DNA from 3 places in the Priestia sp. 3CA3 genome. Region 2 is predicted to be linked to each of the others. Evidence: riboswitches for the same ligand, from Rfam matches in the RefSeq annotation. Region 2 holds a riboswitch; each other region holds the start of a gene.
What was found. Region 2 has a riboswitch for thiamine pyrophosphate ahead of thiT (energy-coupled thiamine transporter ThiT). Riboswitches for the same ligand answer to the same signal wherever they lie in the genome.
Positions count from the first base shown of each region.

Region 1: another riboswitch for thiamine pyrophosphate. It lies ahead of thiM (hydroxyethylthiazole kinase); the one in region 2 lies ahead of thiT (energy-coupled thiamine transporter ThiT).
Region 3: another riboswitch for thiamine pyrophosphate. It lies ahead of AC1VNJ_RS10440 (acetylornithine deacetylase); the one in region 2 lies ahead of thiT (energy-coupled thiamine transporter ThiT).

Region 1 covers NZ_JBXENJ010000006.1:76,168-84,109, reverse strand. The annotation lists gene AC1VNJ_RS16845 (sugar phosphate isomerase/epimerase family protein) at 1-161, shown strand, start outside; gene AC1VNJ_RS16840 (DNA-3-methyladenine glycosylase) at 229-837, opposite strand; gene AC1VNJ_RS16835 (UDP-N-acetylmuramoyl-L-alanyl-D-glutamate--2,6-diaminopimelate ligase) at 1,301-2,800, shown strand; gene AC1VNJ_RS16830 (hypothetical protein) at 2,894-3,400, opposite strand; gene AC1VNJ_RS16825 (GNAT family N-acetyltransferase) at 3,574-4,035, shown strand; gene AC1VNJ_RS16820 (TetR/AcrR family transcriptional regulator) at 4,297-4,896, shown strand; gene AC1VNJ_RS16815 (MFS transporter) at 4,993-6,210, shown strand; TPP riboswitch at 6,402-6,510, shown strand; gene thiM (hydroxyethylthiazole kinase) at 6,585-7,391, shown strand; gene thiE (thiamine phosphate synthase) at 7,405-7,942, shown strand, end outside.
Region 2 covers NZ_JBXENJ010000004.1:187,261-195,202, forward strand. The annotation lists gene AC1VNJ_RS12820 (hypothetical protein) at 1-353, shown strand, start outside; gene AC1VNJ_RS12825 (amino acid permease) at 390-1,829, opposite strand; lysine riboswitch at 1,932-2,116, opposite strand; TPP riboswitch at 2,291-2,391, shown strand; gene thiT (energy-coupled thiamine transporter ThiT) at 2,424-3,032, shown strand; gene AC1VNJ_RS12835 (ethanolamine ammonia-lyase reactivating factor EutA) at 3,189-4,607, shown strand; gene AC1VNJ_RS12840 (ethanolamine ammonia-lyase subunit EutB) at 4,634-6,004, shown strand; gene eutC (ethanolamine ammonia-lyase subunit EutC) at 6,019-6,732, shown strand; gene eat (ethanolamine permease) at 6,754-7,942, shown strand, end outside.
Region 3 covers NZ_JBXENJ010000003.1:202,691-210,632, forward strand. The annotation lists gene hxlA (3-hexulose-6-phosphate synthase) at 1-209, shown strand, start outside; gene hxlB (6-phospho-3-hexuloisomerase) at 220-777, shown strand; gene AC1VNJ_RS10415 (ferredoxin) at 891-1,136, opposite strand; gene AC1VNJ_RS10420 (ABC transporter substrate-binding protein) at 1,223-2,233, opposite strand; gene AC1VNJ_RS10425 (ABC transporter permease) at 2,230-2,973, opposite strand; gene AC1VNJ_RS10430 (ABC transporter ATP-binding protein) at 2,970-3,734, opposite strand; gene tenA (thiaminase II) at 3,727-4,398, opposite strand; gene AC1VNJ_RS10440 (acetylornithine deacetylase) at 4,404-5,681, opposite strand; TPP riboswitch at 5,796-5,898, opposite strand; gene AC1VNJ_RS10445 (MFS transporter) at 6,078-7,376, opposite strand; gene AC1VNJ_RS10450 (dihydrodipicolinate synthase family protein) at 7,487-7,942, opposite strand, start outside.

The sequences.
Region 1 (7,942 bases), on a different contig from region 2:
CTGATATGATGAGTGCCCTTCGCACATACGGATACGATTATGTAGTCAGCATTGAGCATGAAGATCCAATCATGTCGATTGAAGAAGGATTTAAACGCGCGGTTACAAACTTACAAAGTGTATTAATTGAAGAAACTCCGTCACAAATGTGGTGGGCGTAAGCAAAAAGAAGCATCTCTAAAAAGAGGTGCTTCTTTTATTTTCGATGATAAATTATTTGCCTTTTGTTCACCTGAATTTCGATACAAACGGGTGATTGGTAACCCAAAAGCGCCAAGGGTAATCCTTCGCTTCACCAGAATTATCAATGCCAACGCGAGGTCCGGCGGAAATCGCTGAAGGAGTGAAGCCACGAGCAATATAAAGAGGAGGGGTGGTTAAATCATGACCGTACAAATCCATTGAAACCCCTAGTGCTTTTGTTAGTTTCCCAGGACCGTTTGTCCAATTTATTTCATTTTCCATCCCTCGACGTCTAGTTTTCATCAAATCTTTTCCGCTAAATGGCTCAATAGCTCGAATGAGGACGCCTTCTGGACAATCGATGTCGCTGCTTACAACATTGAGTAAACAATGTGTATGCATTGTATGCGTATAGGCATGACCAGGAGGACCGAACATTACCTCTGTTCTTTTTGTGCGCCGGTTATTAAAGCTATGAGCTGCTCGGTCGAAAGGTCCTTTATAAGCCTCGGTTTCTACAATAAAACCAGATGCAGTTCCTTCTGGCGTTTCATGAATAAGAAGACACCCTAACAGCGACTGAGCTAGTTCAAGCGTAGGCTGTTGATAAACCGAAAGAGGAAGTGGTTCAATCGCTAAAAGAGAACGCGTCATTTGCTGTAGTCCATCCTTTCAAAGCAGAGTTGTTCACGCTGTTATGCGCATCTTTTATTATGATGTTTTCTTTATGATTTTGCAAAGGGAGGGACTGGTTAATACAAGTAATCTTTCTTCCCCCCTTTTCAAGTATTTATCATGATTCAACTTACTCTATGAAATCATTTTATTTTAAAGAATGGTTTCGTTTTGCGCGTGTAGGGGAAATATTTTACTACAATACTTTGCTTTTGCTGTTGGTATGATATACACATTTCATCCATATTTTACATGCTTTTAGTTTTAAAAAATAGTGATCCGTCTTTTCTTTATTTTCGTTCTACACATGAAAGCAAAATAAAAAGATTGAATTGTAGAAAGTTCTTTATAAATGGAGATAAAGAAAAAATATCCTTCAAAGAGTATTTAAGGGATTTTAGAACATATTAAAAATAAAATTTATACACTGTGAGGAATAGCTATGAACATCCACTTTGATACATTAACGAATTTATCAATTAAACATATTTTTGGGCCTGCATCTCAAACAATCACCCATCTCACATATCATTCAAAACAAGTTCACGACGGATCCGTATTTTTTAGTATAAAAGGTGAAAATGAAGATGGACATCAATATATTAAAGAAGCTATAGCTAGAGGAGCCGTAGCAGTATTTGGGACAAGCGTTGAGCAGCTTCGTCTTTTAAGCACTCAGTATGCTCACTGTACGTTTTTAGCTGTTGACGACGTTCGCAAAGTAATGGCGTCTTTTTCTAAAATGTATTTTGATTATACGGATGAAAAAATTGAGACAATTGGCGTTACAGGTACAAATGGCAAAACAACCGTAGCAGCTTACGTAAGGTCGCTTTTAACTCTTTTAAAATTGCCGACAGGGTCGATTGGAACGACCGGCATTTGGTCATCAAAGCAAAAGTTAGTTTATAAAAAAAGTACGCCTACAACGCCGGAGTCGGTAGACTTGCATAAAATTTTTTATGATTTGTATACAAGAGGCGATGAAGCGGCAGTGATGGAAGTATCTTCAATTGCGATAGATCAGCAGCGAGTAGAAAATATTTATTTTGATGTAGCCATTCACACAAACTTATCGGAAGAGCATTTAGAGTATCATAAAACGTTTGAGCACTATAAAAAATGCAAGATGAAATTATTTCAACAGGCCAAACATGCCGTTATTAATATAGATGATCAGGACATGGGTAAAGACTTAAGCAGGGTATTTGAAGGACCTAAAGTCACGTATAGTTTATTAAATAATGCGGAAGCAACTCTGCAAGCAAAAAACATTATTGTCAAAGAAGGAGGCTCTTTCTTTGATTTACTTTATAAAGGACAGTCATACAAAGTAGCAGTGCCTGTATATGGCGATTACAACATTGCCAACGTGCTAGCGGCCATTGGTACAGCTCTTCACTTTGAATACCACATTGAAGATATTATTAGCGTACTTCCTAAATTGGAAAGTCCAGAAGGGCGATTTCAGGTGATAGAAGGTCCAAATAACCAAAAAGTGATCTTAGACTATGCCCATACGCCTGTTGCTCTTACTCGTTTGGTAGAAGAAGTAAAAAAAATGGAGTACAACCAGCTGATTGTCATGATTGCAGGGATCGGCATTCGAGATTTTAACAAAATGCCTAAAATGGCGCGCACCATTGAAGGAAAAGCTGATGAAATTATCGTAACGGTTGATCATCCAGGTCATCATGATCCGAATGTAATCGTAGATCAAGTGATGACAGGTTTTTCGAATCCGAGCGCAAGCAATATTCACCGCGCCCCTACTCGAACGGAAGGCGTATTAAAGTCGCTTTCTTTAGGAAAGCCGAATGATATTATTTTACTTACAAGCGGCTGTATTAACGGCGCTCAGCTTGTAAAAGGAAAGGAAATTCCGCATTCAGACGAAGAAATTATTGCCTCTTATTATGCGTCTTTAAGCAATATTTCTTAACACTCATCTTTATTTATTGAACGTAGAAAAAGTGAAACACCATACGAAAGAAGGTCTCTTACTATTTTTAGAGACCTTCTTTTTGCATCAAAACTATAGGCTGTTTTCGCGCTGTGTTTTTGGTTCTTCAATTTTTACATCATGTTCTTTAGCCAGCTTTTTAATAGCTGCATTGTAATCGCGTATACCTTTTCGTGCTTCATCAAGCATAGCGTTTGCCTCAGCAATAAGGTTGCGGTCCTGCTTTTCCAAAGCACTGACAATTTTAATAAAAGCATTATACTGGGTATTGGCAGCCTTTATATAGCCTTCATGAACCTTTCGAAGATCGTCGGTTTCTACATCGATGTTTTCCAGTTCGTCAACAAATTTACGATAGGTAGGAATGACTTCACTCGTCATCGTATCGTACATAACAGCGTCACTTGTGTAGTTAGCGCCTGTAACGGAATCGTATGCGTCAATCGCCTCTTTTTCAAGCTGAGCCGCTTTCTTTAAATCTTGATTGTTATAATCGATTAAATCATCTTGAACAGGATCACTAAAGCAGGCGGATAATAAAAACAAAAGAGGGACAAGACAAAATAAAACTTTCTTCAACGAATTTCACCTCCGTTTAACAATGTATGAAACATCTGCTTGGCAAAGTCTGTTTTAATAACTGGAGAAAAAGAAGGGAGTGTATAAAAGGATTTTTAAAGGTCGACAGTGAATGTATTCATAAGTTGGTTTGTAGTTGACCACCCTTTAGTAGCAGGAAGGAAGAGAAGATGATTAAAATAAAAAGAGACCACTTAACGAACAATGAAGTTATTGAGCTAGTAAGTTCTCACCTTCAAGGAATGAACTTACATTCCCCCCCTGAAAGTATTCATGCTCTAGATATTGAAAGTTTAAAACAACGTCATATTACGTTTTGGAGCGTGTGGGAAGGAAGTCAGCTAGCAGGGTGCGGAGCTGTAAAAGAGTTAGATGAGCACCACGGAGAAATTAAATCGATGCGAACAGCTACCGCTCATTTGCGGAAAGGAATTGCTAGAGAGCTGCTGCAGTACATAATAAATGAAGCGCAAAAACGAGGGTACCGACGCTTAAGCTTAGAAACAGGATCCGCACCTGCTTTTGAACCGGCTAGAAAGCTATACGCCAGTTTTGGATTTTACGAGTGCGAACCGTTTTCTACCTACAAAGAAGATCCATACAGTGTGTTTATGACAAAGAAATTGAATGAGTAAAAGACAGGAAAGAAGGCGCAGATGATTTGTTTATTTGTATGCAAACTGTGCGCGCAAGCAGCTGTCATTTATCCTGTTAGCAAGTAAGCTTTTTAGGCAAAGCCTTTTTAGGAGGCTTTGTTTTGGTCATGATTCATATAAAAAGGTATAAACTAGGTTTTCTCACTAGACAAAAAGGTTTTTCCTATGTAGTATAGGTGTCAGATAATACAAAACGAATGTTCAGTATAAATAATAAATGTACGGGGCGGTGGAAATAGCTTGAATAAAAAAAAGCTTCAAAGTGAACAAACCAAAAGAAAAGTGGCAGATGCCGCTAAAGCATTGTTTTCTCAAAAAGGCTATAAAGCTACATCTATTGAGGAAATTGTAGAAGCTACGGGAAGCAGTAAAGGGAATATTTATTATCACTTTAAAAGTAAAGAAGGGCTTTTTCTTTATTTAATAGACGAATGGGATCTTGAGTGGGAACGAAACTGGAAAGAAAGAGAGTCTCTTTACAAAACAACAAGAGATAAGCTTTTTGGAATAGCGGAGCAAATCATTTTAGATGATTTGAATCATCCTCTTACGAAAGCTGCGGATGAGTTTTTTAACAACGAGGAGAAGGGCAGCGACATCGAAGAGCGAATTGATGAGATGGTGAAACGACACGTGGAGTTTAACCGGGAACTTTTGCAACAGGGCATCGATGAAGGCGAGTTTTCTCATAAAAATGCAGAGCAACTTGCAGTAATTTTAGAAGGGTTGTTTGTTGGAATGAGCCGCATGTCTCGAAAAACGAGTACGGAAAATGCCCTGCAGCTTTACCATTCAGCAATCGATGTATTTTTAAACGGAATTATAGCAAGGTCTTCTTAAATAAGCGGGGATGCTTATTGCGGCAATGAGTAATCCCTCATTATTTTGTATTTTTATAGACCGAACGTTCAGTATTTTTGTAATCAGGAGGTTTATATGTCATTATTGTTAAGAAATCGGGCGGCGATTTTGCTGCTCATGCTAAATATTTTTATTATCTTTACGGGAATCGGTCTCGTTATTCCAATTATGCCAACCTATATGACGGAGCTTCATATCAACGGCAGCGTGATGGGGCTTTTAGTAGCCGTGTTTTCACTAACTCAATTTCTGTTTTCGCCTTTAGCGGGGCGATTATCCGATTCGTTAGGGAGAAAGAAAATTATTGTAGCGGGAATGATTGTTTTTGCCCTGTCTGAATGGTTCTTTGGTTCAGTGAGTACACCTCTTTTATTATTTGTATCCAGAATGCTAGGTGGGGTCGGAGCCGCGCTTATTATGCCTGCTGTTATGGCCTATACAGCGGACGTGACGTCTGCTAAAGAACGCGCTAAAGGAATGGGCTATGTGACGGCAGCGATTACAACAGGATTTATTATCGGGCCCGGTATTGGAGGCTTTTTAGCTGAATACGGCATGCGCGTGCCATTTTACATGGCCGCAGTAGCAGGAGGCTTGGCTGCAGTGATTACGCTTTTTGTTTTGCCGGAGTCTCGTCCTGTACAAGGTCATGCTGTTTCAAACAATGAGAATCCAAAAGAAGATCGGCTGCTGCTGCAGCTTATGAATTCCTACAAAGAACCTTATTTTTTAAGTTTAATTATCGTTTTTGTGACATCGTTTGGATTATCCAATTATGAAACGATCTTTTCACTATTTGTTGATCATAAATTTAGCTTTACGCCAAAAGATATTGCGTTTGTTATTACGTTTGGCTCTATTGCAGGGGCTGTTGTGCAGGTTACGATTTTTGGCTGGATTTTAAATAAGTTCGGTGAAAAAAGAGTGATTTCGTTTTGCTTGATGATGACGGGACTTTTTATTTTACTTACGCTATTTGTGCACACGTACTGGCTTATTATTGTTGTAACATTTATCGTCTTTTTAGCAACAGATATTTTACGTCCGGCAATCAGCACGCAAATGTCGATGATGGCACAAGACGACCAAGGGTATGTAGCCGGACTAAATTCTGCTTATACAAGTCTTGGGAATATTATTGGACCCGTTGTCGCAGGCTTTCTCTTTGATATAAACATTAATTATCCGTACGTATCAGCTGCACTTGTACTGCTGCTTTGTTTTCTTTTATCTTTAAGAGCAGGGAAGGATCGAAAAACAGCTGTGAGAAATCAAGCGATTCAAGAGAAATAACGAGAAGGAAAAATGATAGAATTTTTAGGGGATAGAAGACCTCCAGTAGCTTACTGGAGGTCTTTTAATGATGCTTTTAGTAAAGCTGTAAGATTTACAACACCACTCAGCCTATAGCGAAGCTTTATTTTATCGGCAAAACAGTGAAATGGTTGCAAATAAAAAGGGTTAATAGTAAACTTTAAACGTAACAAGAATAGTATGGGAGCTTGCGCGGGGCAGGCTGAGAGTACAGGGGCGCCTGTTGACCATTTGAACCTGTTGGATAATGCCAGCGCAGGGAATGTGAGTACATACCAAAGCACTTTGCGCATGCAAGGTGCTTTTTTGTCTTTTTTTGCAGTGTTAAAACTAAATGAAAAGAGTGAGAGAACATGGATATTAGTAAAATTTCAGCTCAATTAGAAAAAGTAAGAGACTTAAGTCCGCTTATTCATAATATTACGAATGTTGTGGTAACCAATTTTACAGCAAATGGACTGCTTGCCCTAGGAGCGTCACCTGTTATGGCTTATGCGAAGGAAGAAGTGGCTGATATGGCTCGAATCGCCGGAGCGCTTGTCTTAAATATGGGTACACTGACGGCTCAAGAAGTAGAAGCAATGAGAATAGCAGGAAAATCAGCAAATGAAAACGGCGTGCCGGTTATTTTCGATCCTGTAGGAGCCGGAGCGACACCGTTTCGTACAGAAGTAGCACGTCAGCTTGTAGAAGAATTAAATATTGCAGTTATTCGTGGTAACGCTGCTGAAGTTGCGAATGTAGTAGGCGAGTCATGGCTCATTAAAGGCGTTGATTCATTAGAAGGGCAAGGAGACGTCATTGAACTTGCTGAGAAAGCGGCGAACAAATTAGATACAGTGATTGTTATTACGGGTAAACAAGATGTGATCACCGATGGAAACACAACGTATACAGTAGACAACGGTCACCCGTTATTTACGAAAGTGACGGGGACTGGATGTCTGTTGACATCAATTATAGGAGCTTTCGCTGCTGTAGAAAAAGAATATGTCGAGGCAAGCGTTGCTGCTTTAAGTTTTTACGGAGTGGCAGGTGAAATCGCCGCAGCGAAAAAAGGTGAAGAAGGGCCGGGAAGCTTTCAAATTGAGCTCTTAAACCAGCTTCATCTTTTATCTGGGCAGGATATTGAATCATATGCAAGAGTACATCAACGTTAAAAGGAGCCGGAAAATGACAAACGAAGAAATCAAAAAGCTGCTGAAAGTTTATTTTATAATGGGCAGCAATAACTGTACAAAAGATCCGAAAGAAGTGTTGAAAGAAGCAATTGAAGGCGGCGTTACCGTGTTTCAATTTCGTGAAAAAGGCGAGGGTGCCCTAAAAGGAGAAGCGAAATATCAGCTGGCGAAAGAACTTCAGCAAATTTGTCAGCAGCACAGCGTTCCTTTTGTTGTGAATGATGATCTTGACTTAGCGATCCGCTTACAAGCAGATGGCGTTCATATTGGACAAGAAGATGAAAAAGCTCATATTGTTCGAGAAAAAATAGGAAAAGGAATTGTGGGCGTCTCTGTTCATAATGTACAAGAGCTGCAGCAAGCGATAAAAGACGGGGCGGATTATGTAGGAATGGGACCCGTTTTTCCTACTTCTACAAAAAAAGACGCAAAAGCAGTGCAAGGTACAAAATTAATTGAAGAAGTGCGAAACCAGAATATTGACTTTCCAATTGTAGGAATCGGTGGCATCACGCCTGAAAATGCCAAAC
Region 2 (7,942 bases):
AATATCAACATCTAAGAGCTGTGCCGAAAAGATGGTCCCAAAAAGAACTGCATATCCAGCTGAATAGAATCAAACACAATTCTGAACTATCTACTATAGCAGCAGATCCGCTTTTTCATCTGTTAGAATGTACCCGTTCAGGCCTTCAAACTAAACAAGAAATCATAGACTACATCCAAACCATTCCTAATCACCAACTTCCATCTTTTGCAACTCATTTAAGCAGGTTAATTCAGCGTATTTATTATATCGAAGCTGCTGATTACTATAACCGTCCCCTCAAAGGTTATATGCTTGTTATGAAAAACCAACCCGCTTATATATCTCTTCATTTTGCCGATCAGCTCATATAAAAAAAGCTCTCTATTCAAAAGAATAGAGAGCTTTTTTTATTCGTATTTTTTCACTGTTACTTGACATTCTTTTAACGGGATAAGCTTCGATTTTTTCGTCCATTTGTATCCTAACCACACAATTAAGAATAAAGGAAGTCCGATATAAGAAACAAGTACACCGTACCAGTCAATCGAGTCACCCATAAACGCCGAATAGTTTTGGCCTAAAATAACAACGGCACATAAAATAAAGGCAAAGATAGGGCCAAATGGGAAAAGTTTTGCATGATATGGAAGTTCACTCAAATCATGACCTTGAGCAACAAATGCTCTTCTAAAACGATAGTGGCTGATCGCAATTCCTAACCAAGCAATAAAACCAGACATACCAGAAGCGTTAAGTAACCACGTATATACCGCACCGTCTCCAAAAAATGAAGCACCAAATGCAAGTGTACCGACAAGTGCCGTTGCGATTAAGGCATTAACTGGAACGCCTCGTTTATTCACTTTTGCTAAGAACCTTGGTGCTTTTCCATCTTTCGCTAAGTTCCACAGCATACGCGTAGAAGCATACATGCCTGAGTTACCAGCAGATAAAACAGCTGTTAAAATAACGGCATTAATCGCTGATGCTGCAAACGCCAGACCTGCTCGTTCGAATATCAAAGTAAACGGACTTACTCGCACGTCATCACTTGCTAATGAATTCGCTGTGTATGGAATAAGCATTCCAATAACAAAAATAGCTAAAATATAAAATAACAAGATGCGCCAGAAGACTTGTTTAACTGCGCGAGGAACCGTTTTTTCCGGATCTTCACTTTCTCCAGCTGCGACTCCAAGCAACTCTGTTCCTTGGAATGAAAAACCAGCTGCCATAAAGATACCTAGTACAGTGAAGAATCCACCGTGAATCGGTCCATCACCAAGCGTGAAGTTTTTAAAACCTGGTGCTTCATTGTTAAAGATACCAAAAATCATCATAATACCAATAACTAAAAAGATAATAACCGTTACTACTTTAATTAAAGAAAACCAAAATTCAGATTCACCAAATCCTTTTACAGAAAGGTAGTTAAGCCCAAACATAATTAATAAAAACAGGGCACTCCATAAAATAGAAGAAGAGTTCGGGAACCAAAATTTCATAATAAGGGCTCCAGCAGATAATTCAGCTGCAATCGTAATAGCCCAGTTATACCAGTAGTTCCAGCCGAGAGCGAAACCAAAGGATGGATCTACAAAACGAGACGCATACGTACTAAATGAACCAGCTTCAGGCATATAAGCTGCTAGCTCTGCTAGGCTGGTCATCAAAAAGTAAACCATTACGCCAATAATAGCGTAAGCTAAAAGCGCTCCCCCAGGTCCTGCTGTGTGAATTGCTCCACCACTTGCTAGGAATAAGCCGGTTCCGATGGCTCCTCCTAATGAAATCATCGTTAAGTGGCGAGATTTCAACCCACGTTTTAATTCTTGCTGCTCTTGCATAGATAAATACTCCTTTCGAATGTACGGAAAGAGACGGGATAACATAAAAAAAGCCCGCAGTATATGTGCGCGCTTTTAAATCTGAAAACCGCGTCAACCTTCCGTGAAGATAGCTCTTCACATCACTCGCATGATGTGACAGTTCTGTTCCTGTTCGGAGACAGCCCCAGCTTAAATCAACCGAGAAGTGATTTAAACTTCGGCAATTTTTCCTTTCAAGCAACATCCTCAATGTTCTCTGCATTTCCGTTACTTTACTATTAAAAACTGCGACCTCTACCTCATCGATTAGGATGAGGGTTTTTTATATTCAATTGACATAAAAGAAGTATAACAAATACTAAAACGATTGTCATTATAAAAAATAGATTCAGAAAATAGAAACATCTTTGAAATCTCTCGAATCTATTTTGTTACGTATGGTATAATAAACATTGTCTTTATACTACATAAATATCCAAACGTACCACAGGGGGAGCCGCCGTGCTGAGAGTGAACGAAATGTTCAGACCCTTCGAACCTGTTAGTTAACGCTAGCGTAGGAATGTGGGAATAGTAGCATATATTTGCTTACTCCTGTGTAAACCGTTTGATATGAATGATTCAAAAACAGGAGTGAGAAACGTGAATAAAGCATTACCTTTACAGGCTAAAATTGAAATAGCTATTTTTGCAGCATTGGCACTTCTACTTGACCTTTTGCCTTCAATTAAAATTGCGACGGCTGTGAGCATTTCGTTCTCCATGGTGCCCATTTTTATTATGTGCTTTCGCTGGGGAGTAAAAGGCGGGGCTCTATCTGGTCTATTATGGGGGCTTTTGCAGTTAGCCACAGGAACAGCTTATATTTTAACAGCGCTACAAACATTTATTGAATATATTGTAGCTTTTGCTTTTATAGGTTTTGGAGGTATTTTTTCACAATCTATTAAAACAAATTTAGCTACCAATAACAGATCAAAAGCTTTTGTTTTAATTGTTTTATCCCTTATTATCGGCAGCTTCGCACGTTATTTCTGGCACTTTATTGCTGGTATTATTTTCTGGGGATCGTACGCACCAAAGGGTATGTCCGCTCTGTGGTATTCTTTTTCAATGAACGGTATTTCAATGGTAGGGTCACTAATAGCCTGCTTAGTCATTCTTTCATTGTTAATTCCATCGGCATCAAGAATGATTGTAACTAAATCACACTCATCATAAGAAAAAAGACTAAATCTGCCAAGATTTAGTCTTTTTTCTTATTTGTCACCTTTGTTTACACAAAAGTGTGTCAGGTTTGATAACATAGTTAGTGAAATATTCAAAAAACTGTTTTATGATAGTCAACATATTCAAACGAGATAAAGGATTGATCGTATGCTACAGAAATGGATCACGAGCATAGGTTTAGATATTGGAACAAGCACAACAAAACTGATTGTAAGCAAACTGTTAATAGCAAATCAACAAAATCAGTTTACGCTGCCAGGCTGTCAAATTATTGATCGTCGCGTAACGTATGCAAGTTCCATCTATACAACACCTATGGTAAACGAGGTTGAAATCGATGTTCGAAGGTTAACGCTATTACTAGAAAAAGAGTACAAAAAAGCAGGGATCTCCTTAGATCAAGTGGAGGCGGGTGCTGTGATCATCACAGGAGAAACGGCTCGGAAGCAAAATGCAGAGAGTATCGTTCACTATCTAGCTGAACACGCTGGGAATTTTGTTGTTGCAACAGCTGGTGCTGACTTAGAAGGAATGTTAGCGGCAAAAGGATCGGGAGCAATCGAACATTCTGCTGAAACCAATAAAGTGATTGCCAATATTGATGTAGGTGGAGGCACTGCTAACATCGCCTTATGTCAAAATGGAAAAGTGATTGAAACGTTTACCCTGCATGTAGGCGGAAGATTAATTCGACTAAACGAAGATGGTATTGTTACCTACGTTTCGTCTTATTTAACTGAATTTTTAAAAAATAATTCTCTGATGCTTCAAGAAGGCGAAAAAGCAACATTTGAAAAACTCTCGTCTATTTGCAAATTGCTAGCTAAAGAAACCGTGGATTATGTGAGCGCACTGAAGCAAACCTCTTTGCTGCTCGTTTCCCCTCATACAAGATCTTCTACTCGGCCAGAGACAATCATGGTCTCGGGAGGAGTAGGAGCCATGATAGAGAAGGAGAAACCAAAAACAGTGAAGGAAGTGGCCATACACGGAGACATTGGTCCGCTGCTAGCTTATCAGTTTCAAGCCATACAGGTATCTCAAGCCGCTGAAACAACGCGAGCCACTGTCATTGGAGCTGGTATGCAAAATACAGAAGTTAGCGGATCAACCGTATACATTAAATCAAAGCGGCTGCCACTAAAAAATATTCCGATTATAGAGATACCCGTACAGCAAGAGGAGGAGTGGAATCCGCAGCTGTTTCAAGAAAGAGCTCGAACGGCATGTATGCAGGCTTCAACTGTTTTCAGCGCAGAAGATCCTCCCGTTGCTATTGCTTTATCTCATTTCCCTTACTGCAGCTATATAATGCTGCAAGAATTAGCAAAAGTAATAAGCGCTGAATTTGGTGCTTGTTTTAAAGGAGCTAAGTGCCTCGTTGTTTTATGCGAGCAGGATATTGCTAAAGCTTTAGGACAAGCACTAGCCAAACAGGAGAAAGAATTAGAAATTATTTGTTTAGATCAAATTGACTTTACCCACGGAGATTATATCGATCTAGGGTTACCCGTAGCTGGAGAGGCAATCTCTGTTTCGATTAAAACACTCGCTTTTTCATCATAATCAACTGAACATACAAGGAGGAAACGATGTTTAAAACTACCCGGTTGTTAGGAGAAACATTTTCATTTTATAGCTTGAAAGAAATTATGGCCAAAGCAAACGAAGAACGTTCTGGAGATCAGCTCGCAGGAGTTAGCGCTGAGTCAATGAAAGAACGAATGGCAGCCAAACAAGTGCTAGCTGATATCACACTTGCTGATATTCGAAATTACCCGCTGCTAAGCGCAGATGAAGACAACGTCTCGGCATTAATCGAAAGTCAGATTGATTCATCGGTTTACGACATTATTAAAAATTGGACAGTAGGGGAGTTAAGAGAATACATCTTATCTGATGAGCATACCGGAGAAGACCTTCTTGCGCTTAGCAAAGGATTAAACAGCGAAATGATTGCGGCAGCTACTAAAATTATGTCCAATTTAGATTTAATTCAAGGAGCTGCCAAGATAGAAGTGCAAACTACTTGTCAAACGACTATCGGTCAAAAAGGCGTATTGGCTTCAAGAGCCCAGCCTAATCATCCTTCAGATAACTTAAAAGGAATGAGAGCATCTCTCTACGAAGCGTTAAGCTATGGAATTGGAGATGCGGTTATCGGAATTAACCCTGTTATTGATACAACGGATAATATCTACGCGCTTTTAAATGAAACAAAAAATATAATCAACGAATGGTCAATTCCTACTCAAAACTGTGTATTATCACATGTGACGAGTCAAATGAGAGCAATCGAAAAAGGAGCAGCTGCTGACTTGATTTTCCAAAGTTTAGCAGGCACAGAAGCCGGTAATGATTCATTTGGGATTTCACTGTCTATGCTCGATGAAGCGACAGCGTTAATTCATGAAAAAGGGACAGCAAAAGGTCCGAACCGCTGGTATTTTGAAACAGGACAAGGTTCTGAACTGTCAGCAGAAGCCCACTATAATATTGATCAAGTAACGCTCGAAGCTAGATGCTACGGCTTAGCTCGCCACTACAAGCCTTTCTTAGTTAACACGGTTGTTGGATTTATTGGACCTGAATATTTATATAACAGCAAACAAGTCCTGCGAGCTGGGCTAGAAGATCACTTTATGGGCAAAATGCACGGCTTGCCTATGGGAGTAGACGTATGTTACACCAACCACATGGATGCTGATCAAAACGATATGGATAATTTAAGTATGCTTCTAGGAACAGCTGGGGTGAACTTTGTAATAGGAGTGCCCATGGCTGATGACTGCATGCTAAACTATCAGTCTCTTAGTTATCATGATATCGCAACCGTGCGCAATGTACTCGGCCGTACCCCAACGCCGTTATTTCAAAAATGGCTTGAAGATCAGCGTATTATGGAAAACGGACGCTTCACATCAAGAGCTGGAGACCCAACTATTTTTATGAATTTGATTTAAGGAAGGTGCTTACTATGATACCAAAGTCAAATCGCGATCCGCTTGAAACACTTAAACAATTTACCCCTGCCCGCATAGGTGTTGGTCGTACGGGAACAAGGCCGCTAACAAAAGACGTTTTATCTTTTCGCACAGATCATGCCGCAGCCGTAGACTCTGTATACGGCTCAGTTTCAGAAGATATTCTATCTGAGTTTAACCTTTTTTCTGTGAATACACGCGCGGAGTCAAAAGAACATTATTTAAAACGGCCGGATCAAGGGAGGTTATTAGCAGATGACGCTAAGAAAGAGATTTTAAAAAACTGCGTGCCACAGCCTGATGTACAAGTAGTGGTATCAGATGGACTGAGCGCTAAGGCAATTGAAGAAAACATGAGCGACGTGTATCCTGCTTTAATTGATTCACTGGAGTCATATGGACTTCGTATCGGGACTTCGTTTTTTGTAAAAGGAGGACGAGTTGCATGTATGGATGAAATTGGTGAAATCATAAAGCCAAAAGCACTTGTGCTATTGATTGGAGAGCGACCTGGGCTGGTCAGTGCTGAATCCATGAGTGCTTACATGTGCTATGAACCTAGCAAAGGCAAAAAAGAGTCTGATCGTATGGTTATTTCTAATATTCATAAAAGAGGTACGCCTCCTATTGAGGCAGCCGCACATATCGGTACCATGATTGACAAAATGATTAAGCAGCAAACAAGCGGTGTACATCTTATTGTCTAAACATCAAAAGGAGGAGAACGTATGGCGTTACAAAAACAATTAAAACCTATTCATTTATGGGCTATTTCAGTTGGTATGGTTATTTCAGGACAATACTTTGGGTGGAACTACGGGTTTGAACAAGGCGGGATTATCGGACTTGCAATTGCAACCTTAATTGTAACCGTGTTTTACACAACGTTTATGTTCAGCTATGCAGAGCTTTCAACATCTATCCCGCAAGCTGGTGGACCTTCAGCTTATGCAAGAAGAGCACTTGGACCTTTTGGCGGATATATCGCCGGAATTGCATGCTTGCTTGAATTTATTTTTGCTCCTCCTGCTATTGCGGTATCAACAGGAGCATACCTGCACTTTCTTATCCCAGCCGTTAACCCTGTATATGCAACGGTAGGTGCCTTTATTTTCTTTGTTTTACTAAATTTAATCGGGGTAAAAGAAGTAGCGGTGATTGAGCTTACAGCTACCATTGTTGCACTAATTGGTTTATCTATTTTTTATGTAGCTGGTTTGCCTCATGTACAAACATCAAATATTTTTAACGATCATTCATTTATTAACGGGCCAACAGGGGTACTAGCGGCTATTCCATTCGCTGTTTGGTTCTATCTTGCAATAGAAGGCGGAGCAATGGCAGCGGAAGAAGTGGAAAACCCTAAGAAAAACATTCCTAAAGGATTTATTGGAGCGATTATTACTCTTGCAACCGCAACGTTGTTTACGCTATTTGTAACAGCAGGACTTGGCGGAGGAAGCGGGAAGCTAGCCGATTATCCACTTCCGCAGGCACTGTCTTCTGTATACGGAAACGGCATTTCAACCGTTGTTGCTATTATCGGGCTATTCGGATTGATTGCTAGTTTAAATGGAATCATCATGGGATTTTCAAGACAAACCTATGCGCTTGCACGAGATGGTTACTTCCCTAAATTTCTTGCTAAAACGAATAAAAAAGGAGTTCCTGTCGGCGGTTTGTTGATTCCGGGAGCAATCGGTGTGATTTGTGCTGGATCTGCCACGTTTGCCAATGCCCTTATTATCTTATCTGTATTCGGAGCAATGATGATGTACTGCATCAGTTTAGTTTCTCTTTTTATTTTACGCAAAAAAGAACCTAACTTGTCTCGTCCTTTTAAAGTAAATTACCCGGTAGTGCCAAGCGTTGCTTTAGTATTAGGGATTCTGTGCTTATACAGCATTATAAAATACA
Region 3 (7,942 bases), on a different contig from region 2:
CAGTTGGTCAAAACTCTTTTGAAGATTTAGTAACAATCAAAAGCGTTGTAAAAAATGCAAAAACAGCCGTTGCTGGCGGCATTAAATTAGAATCTTTACCTGAAGTAGTAAAAGCACAGCCTGATCTTGTTATCGTTGGCGGAGGCATCACGAGCCAAGATGATAAAAAATCAGTTGCTTCTCAAATGAAAGAGCTTATTACAAATTAAGGAGCTTTCTATGCAGACGAGCGAACATTTAAAAACGGTTATGAATGAGCTTTTACAAACAACAGCTCTAATCGCTGACGATGAAGCTGAACAGCTTGTAAATGGCATCATCTCATCTAAAAAAGTGTTTGTCACAGGAGCAGGCCGTTCAGGTCTTATGGGCAAGTCGTTTGCTATGCGTATGATGCATATGGGCATTGATGCTTATGTCATTGGAGAAACCGTGACGTCCACTTTCACGCAGGATGATTTATTAATCATCGGATCAGGTTCTGGCGAAACGAAGAGCTTGATTCCTATTGCTCAAAAAGCAAAAGAACTTGGAGGAAAAGTTGGAGTAGTCACGATTTCCCCCGATTCCACGCTTGGCAAGCTGGCTGACTTCATCGTGAAGCTGCCCGGCGCTCCGAAGGATCAAGAACAAAGCAGTTATCAAACCGTACAGCCTATGGCGTCACTGTTTGAACAAACGCTTCTTCTTTTTTACGATGCGCTGATTCTTCGCTTCATGGAGAAGAAAGAACTTGATACTCATACGATGTACGGAAAGCATGCAAATTTAGAGTAGAAAAAGGTCTTGCCTAGGCAAGACCTTTTTTGTTTTGGAACTTTCTATATAACCAAATATTCACTTATCAGATAACTAAATGTACTTTATCATTATTTATTTTTTCAAAAGCCCTATTCGAATTTTGCTGCATCTCCATAAAACGGCTGCTCTGCAACTTTAATCGAGTCTGTTGGACACCTTTCGTACGCTTCCATCATCTCATCTTGCTGATGCTCAGGAACTTCTTTTGTTCCTTCGTTGTTATCTAATACGGCATAAGCAAGACCTTCTGAATCATAATCATAAAGATCTGGCGCACTCCCTCCACATGCTCCGCAAGCAATACATGTTTCCTTCTCTACTATCGTAAAAGCCATAAAAAAACCTCCTTGACCTTTTCACTTTCTCTTTCAGAAAGTTACGTTCAGTATAAGGAGGTTTTTTTAAATTCGTCTTAAATTATTTACTGAGATTCCCCAATATTCTCAAACATCTCATCTACATTTGGCTTTTTCTTAATTAACCCTGACTCTTTTAACCAGTTAACATTTGATTGCCATGATTCTTTCGTTTGACTGCCGAATCCTTGTTCAGACTTCATTTTTGGAAGTAAGATATTCAAACTTTTTGTTTCCACATCTTTTTCAAGCGGGAAGTTTGATTTATCTTGATTATCTAACAAAATTTGAAGTGATTCTTTTGGATGTTTCTCCGTGTATTCATACCCTTTTGTCGCGGCACGCCAAAACGCTTTAATCGTATCAGAATCTTTTGCCCACGTTTGATCCCCTGTAACGGCCACTAGCTCGTAATAAGATGGCACGCCGTAATCTGACGGATCAATGTCAACCGTTTTGTATCCTTTTTTGTGAAGCAATGGTACTTCGTGGTTAATATACGCACCTATTACAGCATCTACTTTTTTGCTAATCAGCGATGAATTTAACTCAAACCCTACGTCTACTAGTTTTACTTTATTCGGATCTCCTCCATCACTTTTCACCATTTTCTTTAGAACAGATTCACTTAATGGTGTTCCGCTGTATCCTACTACTTTTCCTTCTAAATCTTTAGGACGCTTAATACCGCTATCTTTCAATGCCACAACCCGGTTTAGCGGAGATCTTACAATCGCTCCTACCGACTTTACCGGCACATCTTCATTTGCTCGTGCCATTGCTACATCAGGCTGATAGTAAAGGCCGAGCGTGACTTTCCCTGCAGCTGCTAAATTAAGCGAGTCTGTTGGATTAGCAGGAAATTGTACTTTTACATTCAGCCCTTCTTTTTTGAAATATCCTTTTTCTTGTGCAGCGTAAATGAAGCTGTGCACTGCATTTGGATACCAATCAAGCATAATTGTAACGTCTTTTAATTTTTTACTGTCACCAGCTTTATTTTCCTTGTCCTGACCGCAAGCAGCGAGCATCAAAACAAGCAGCAGGCTTAAGCTAATCGCAAACCATTTTTTCATTCTGTTTTCCTCCACTTTAATGAACGTTTTTCGAAACCTACTACAATAATAAAAAATAAAATACCGAGCGCGGATAAAATCACAATTGGTGCAAATACACCAGCTGCATCAAACTGTGTCATCATGCGACGACTGAAATATCCTAAGCCTGCTTGCGCACCCAACCATTCCCCAATGGCAGCACCTATTATACTAAAGGTAACCGCTACTTTGAGTCCCGAATAAAAATGAGGCAGTGCAGAAGGAATGTTCAACTTAAAGAAAATATCTTTTTTTGTTGCTCCCATCGTTAACATGAGTTCTTTTAACTCTTTGTTTGTAGAACGAAGCCCGTCAAATGTGCTAACGGTAATGGGAAAAAACGTAATTAATACGGTCACAATCACTTTGCTCCAAATGGAGTAGCCAAACCACAGCACAAATACAGGAGCAATGGCAATGGTCGGAATCATTTGTGACGCAATAATAAGCGGATAAAAAGCACGCTCAATAAGCGGACTCCAATTCATCCACACAGCCAGCAGAACCCCTAGCACAACGGATATTACAAGCCCAATTACGACAATAGATAACGTAGCTGGTAAATGCTTAAACAATAAATCCATTCGCAGCTCCCAAAGCTTCGTTAAAATACCGCTGGGCGTTGGTAAAATAAACGGATAGTTTACAATGCGTGCTCCAATTTCCCAAGCAGCCAGCAAAATGACTACTAAAATCACTGAAGCCCCGTACTTTTTCATGTGTTCACCTTCGATCTTAGCTGTTCAATTAAATAATCTTTCACATCAAGCACTCGCTGTTGATTCAGATCTTTTTGCGTTCGAGGTCTGCTAAGCGGCACTTGAATTTCTTCAAGACAACTTACTGGCTTGTCTGAAAAGATAAAAATGCGATCTGATAAAAAAAGCGCTTCATTGACGTCATGAGTGATAAATAAGATGCTATGCTTACGCTTTTGCCATTGGTCAAGCAGCCATTCCTGCATCGATAAACGTGTGATTGCATCAAGTGCACTAAAAGGCTCATCTAAAAGCAGCACGTTAGAACCGCTTAATACCGTCCGAAGAAAAGAAACGCGCTGCTTCATCCCTCCGGATAAATCACTTGGAAAACGGTTTTCATACCCTTTTAGGCCAAACTCTTCAAGCAGCTGAGACACTTGCTTATGAGCACTTGCTTTTGATACATTGTGAAGCTCAAGAGGCAGTGCTGCATTGTCTAGAATCGTACGCCACGGAAGCAGCAAATCTTGCTGCGGCATATAGCCTACTTTTCCTAGTCGCTTTTCATAAGACTTTCCGTTAATCACGATATCGCCTTCACTCTGCTGTTCAAGACCTGTAATGAGACGAAACAACGTACTTTTCCCAGAGCCGCTCGCTCCAACGATACTGACAAACTCGCCTTCTTTCACGTCTAAGTTTAATGATTTTAAAATCGCTTGATCACCGTTCTTGTACGTAAAACTGACGTTTTGAAAAGATAACACAGACCTATTCATGAATTGGCCACATCGCTTCGTTATAAGCCATATCCCAGAACATATACTCAAAACGCGTCGTATTCAAGAAAATTTCTTCAAGCTTTTCTAATTCCACTTCTGATTTATCTTCAGTAAGTGAGTCAAATAAATTGATACACCATGTCGCCAGTTCTCCAAATTCTTCTGAGCTGTACATTTCAATCCACTCACGGTAAAACTCATTGTTAGCTCCAGGCTTTTCACTAAGTTCTTTTCCTATTTCCCAGTAGCTCCACATACAAGGCAAAAGAGCGGCTACTAATTCAGCTAATGTTCCACTTTGACCAACGTGCAGCATATAGTGCGTGTATGCAAGCGTTGTAGGAGATGGCTGCGCTTTTTCTAATTCTTTTTCGCTGATTTCAAATTTCTTGGCATACTCACGGTGCAGACTCATTTCTTCGTTTAATGTAGAATCTAAAAGGGCTGCAAATTTCCCCATCGTTTGAAGATCGGTAGCTTTCATGGCTCCAATCGCAAATAATTTGGCATAATCAATTAGGTAAAGGTAATCTTGAATCATGTAGAAGCGAAACTTCTCCTTTTCAAGCGTTCCATCTCCCATCCCCTGTACGAAGGGATGATTATGATTTTGACGCCAAATAGGCTGCAGCTTTTCGTATAATCGTTCACTAAATTTCATGATGATCACTCCTTATGCGTATGCAGCCACGTATAAATGAACTGCACTATCACTTTTGTATATTGAACAAGCTGATTAATATCTAATTGTTCGTTCACAGCATGTGCATTTGCTAAATTTCCCGGACCGTAAATAGCAGCGGGAATTCCCGCATCAGCTAGCCATCCCCCGTCTGTTACGCTAGTTGACACATCAATTGGAGGCTTTTTCCCTTCCATTTGTTCATGAGTATTTGCAAGCAGCTGCACTCCTGCATGATTTTCATCAATTTCTAATGACGGAAAGATTTCTCCTCTGTCTTCAATCATTGATGTGCCTCCCCATTCAAAGGTTGGCAGATTATCTTTTAACCATGGATCTGCTTTTGCAATAGCTATAATATATTCTTCCACTTCTTTTGATACTTGGTCGTACGATTCATTAGGATAATAGTGAACGGTGATCCACAGCCTGCATTCATCTGCAATAAAAGCAGCATGTCTTCCGCCTTCGATTACTGCTGGATTAATCGTATTTGTCCCTGGCAAAAATCCTGGATAGCTCTTTGTAACAGCCCAGTGACGCTCCAATTCTTGTAGCCCTCCGATCACTTTTGCCATCTTTTCAATAGCGCTTGCGGCTAACAGCCCTCCTCCAGCATGAATCATACTTCGGCGTGTACCGTCATGATAGGTTTTACTGCTTTTTATCGTAATCCATCCCGTGATCACTCCGCCTTGACCTTGAATATGTAAATCACTTGTATCGACTACAAGCGCAAAATCAGCTGTATACCCTTTCTGACAGCATTGCAGCGTACCTGCCTCTCCTACTTCTTCTCCTACAACGGATTCAAAAATCAAGTCTCCTGGCAGCTCGATTCCTGTTTCTGTTAAAAGCTGAACTGCAAATAATGCTCCCGCCAAACCGCCTTTCATATCAGCAACTCCGCGTCCAATTATCATATTGTCTTTCACAACAGCTTCAAACGGATTGGTTTCCCAATTTTCATTTTCTTGTACCTCAGCAACATCCATATGGCCGTTAATAATCAAGCTTTGATAGTCAGCCGATTTTTGTCCTTTTAACGTTCCCACTACGATAGGGTCGTTAGAATATAAGTCCCACATATCAATGGAAAAACCGCAGTTTTTAAGAAAATCCGCTACGTACAGCTGCGCTTCATGAGAATTTCGTGCAGGAGGCGCTGGCGTTTTATACGAAACAAGCGTTGTTAATAACTGGATTAACTCTCCTTTGCGCTCCTCTACCTGTTTGACAAGCAAATCAATTGTTTCTTTCATGTATGACACCTTCCTTTACGCATAAAAAAACACTTCTTTCGCAGGAAAGAAGTGTTTTTGTTTATGTACACAAAATTATTATAACGAGTTCGTAAGGAAATCCCATACAAAACATCCATTACAATACCTCTTTCCTACGCTAGTATTACCTAGTTCAGGTTATAAGGGTTAAGACTTATCGTCTCTCTCAGCTTCGAAAGCACCCCTAGTGGTGTTGTATCTCTATGAAATTAATCTATTATCATATGTTTACCTGTAATAGTTTTATCATAGTAAAGCGTTTTATTCAATAGAAAGGTTCATGATATGGTAATGAAAATAGTTTCCTTTTTAGTAGTAAAAGAAAAAGCACACACCTTTTTCATGCAGTGTGTGCTCTTTGTTTTTGTGACATTACTAGTTAGCTATTGGCTTCTTTAAAAATACGCCATAACTAATAGCACCAATTAAAAGCAGTCCTGCTCCTAACAGGAAAACCGCCGTAAAAGTTCCCGTTGCATCTAATATAAACCCTGTTACGATAGGAGCCATTGCCGCTCCTAGAAATCCACCGAAGTTCTGAATAGCGCCGAGTGAAGCAACTTGTTCCTTTGGTGCAATATCCGCCGCTAGAGTCCAAATGACGCCTGATGGCAGCTGTGACGCGAAGTAGCCAATCGACAATAAGACAATACTTAAGGCTGCATTATCAATAAAAGGAACGGGTGCTACCGATGCTGCGGCTAAGATTGCCCCGCCTACAATTGGTATTTTTCTTGCCGTTACTGCATTAATTCCTTTTCGAATAAATCTATCTGAAATTACACCACCAAGCAACACTCCTATGATTCCTGCTAGAAACGGAATAGCAGCAATCCAGCCCGTTTGTTTTAGGCTAAAACCGCGCTCTGTTTCTAAGTAGCTAGGAAGCCAAGTTAAATAAACCCATATCGTAAACATAATTCCGAAATTCCCGATAATCATAAACCATGTGCTTTTATATTTAAACAGCTGTGACCATTTTGCTTGTGAGGTATGACTGATTTTTATTTCTTCTTTAGGGACAGCTTTCACTTTATTGGCAACATAATCCGGATCTCGGTATATCTTTAGCCAAACAAACATCACAATAAAGCCTGCTGCTCCTATAACAACAAACATTCCTCTCCAACTCATTGTTAAAAGCAGTACCGTTAGAAGTGGCGGAGCAATCGCATTAGCAATTTGAGACCCTGTATTAATAATCGAAGTAGGAAGGCCGCGCTCTTCTTTTTTAAACCATCTTTCCGTCACTTTAATTCCTGAAGTAAAAAAAGGAGACTCCGATACACCAAGAAGCATTCTCATGGCATAAAGAGCAGAATACGTGTTAGTAAATGCACTTGCTACCGTTGCCACAGACCATAGGCCTGATGCCCATGCAAACATTTTTTTCGGCCCGTATTTGTCAACCAGCCAGCCTGCTGGTAGATTTGCTAAGGCATATGGCCAGAGAAAAGCTGAAAGCAAAAGACCCATTTGTGTAGAAGACAGCCCAAACTCTTTGGCAATCGTGGTATTAGCGATGCTTAAATTAGAGCGGTCTAAATAGTTAACAACTGCTCCAATTAGCAATACAATAATAAGCCACCAGCGTATATTCGTCTTTTTTACATCTTGCTTTACAGGACCTAAATCTTTGTTAACGCTTTCATTTAATTTAGATGTAACCGCCATAGAATATCCCTCCATAACCTTAATCGTTATAGTGAATGAGCTGTTTGCTTATTATTAAACAGCCCTGTTCACTAGAAATGCATGAGTTTATTCAGAACATGAACCAATTATTAAACACTGCTCTTTGGACGAATACTATTTAGTTTATCATCTAATTCTTTGACTTCTTCTTCTGTTAAATCTATTTGAGGAGATCTCATGCCACCAACATCAATGCCTCTCAATTTTAATGCTTCTTTAAAATAAGACATGTTGCTTCCGTTTAAAAGAGCTTCACAATATTGAATAGCAACTTTTTGCATCTTTCTCGCTTTTTCTAAATCATTCGCTTTAAAGGCATTATAAGTCTCTACAAAAGGCTCGGGATAAACGCCCGATACACCGGAGACAACTCCTTCACATCCCATAGCCAGAGCTGCTAAAAATAAACGATCGGTTCCGGGAAGAACAGAAAAGTTTCCATCGTTAATATTTAAATAATCATTTACGCGTAAATAGTCAGGGTAGCTATATTTAATACCAATTACATTCTTGCATGAATCTGCCACTTTTTGAGCTACCTCTGC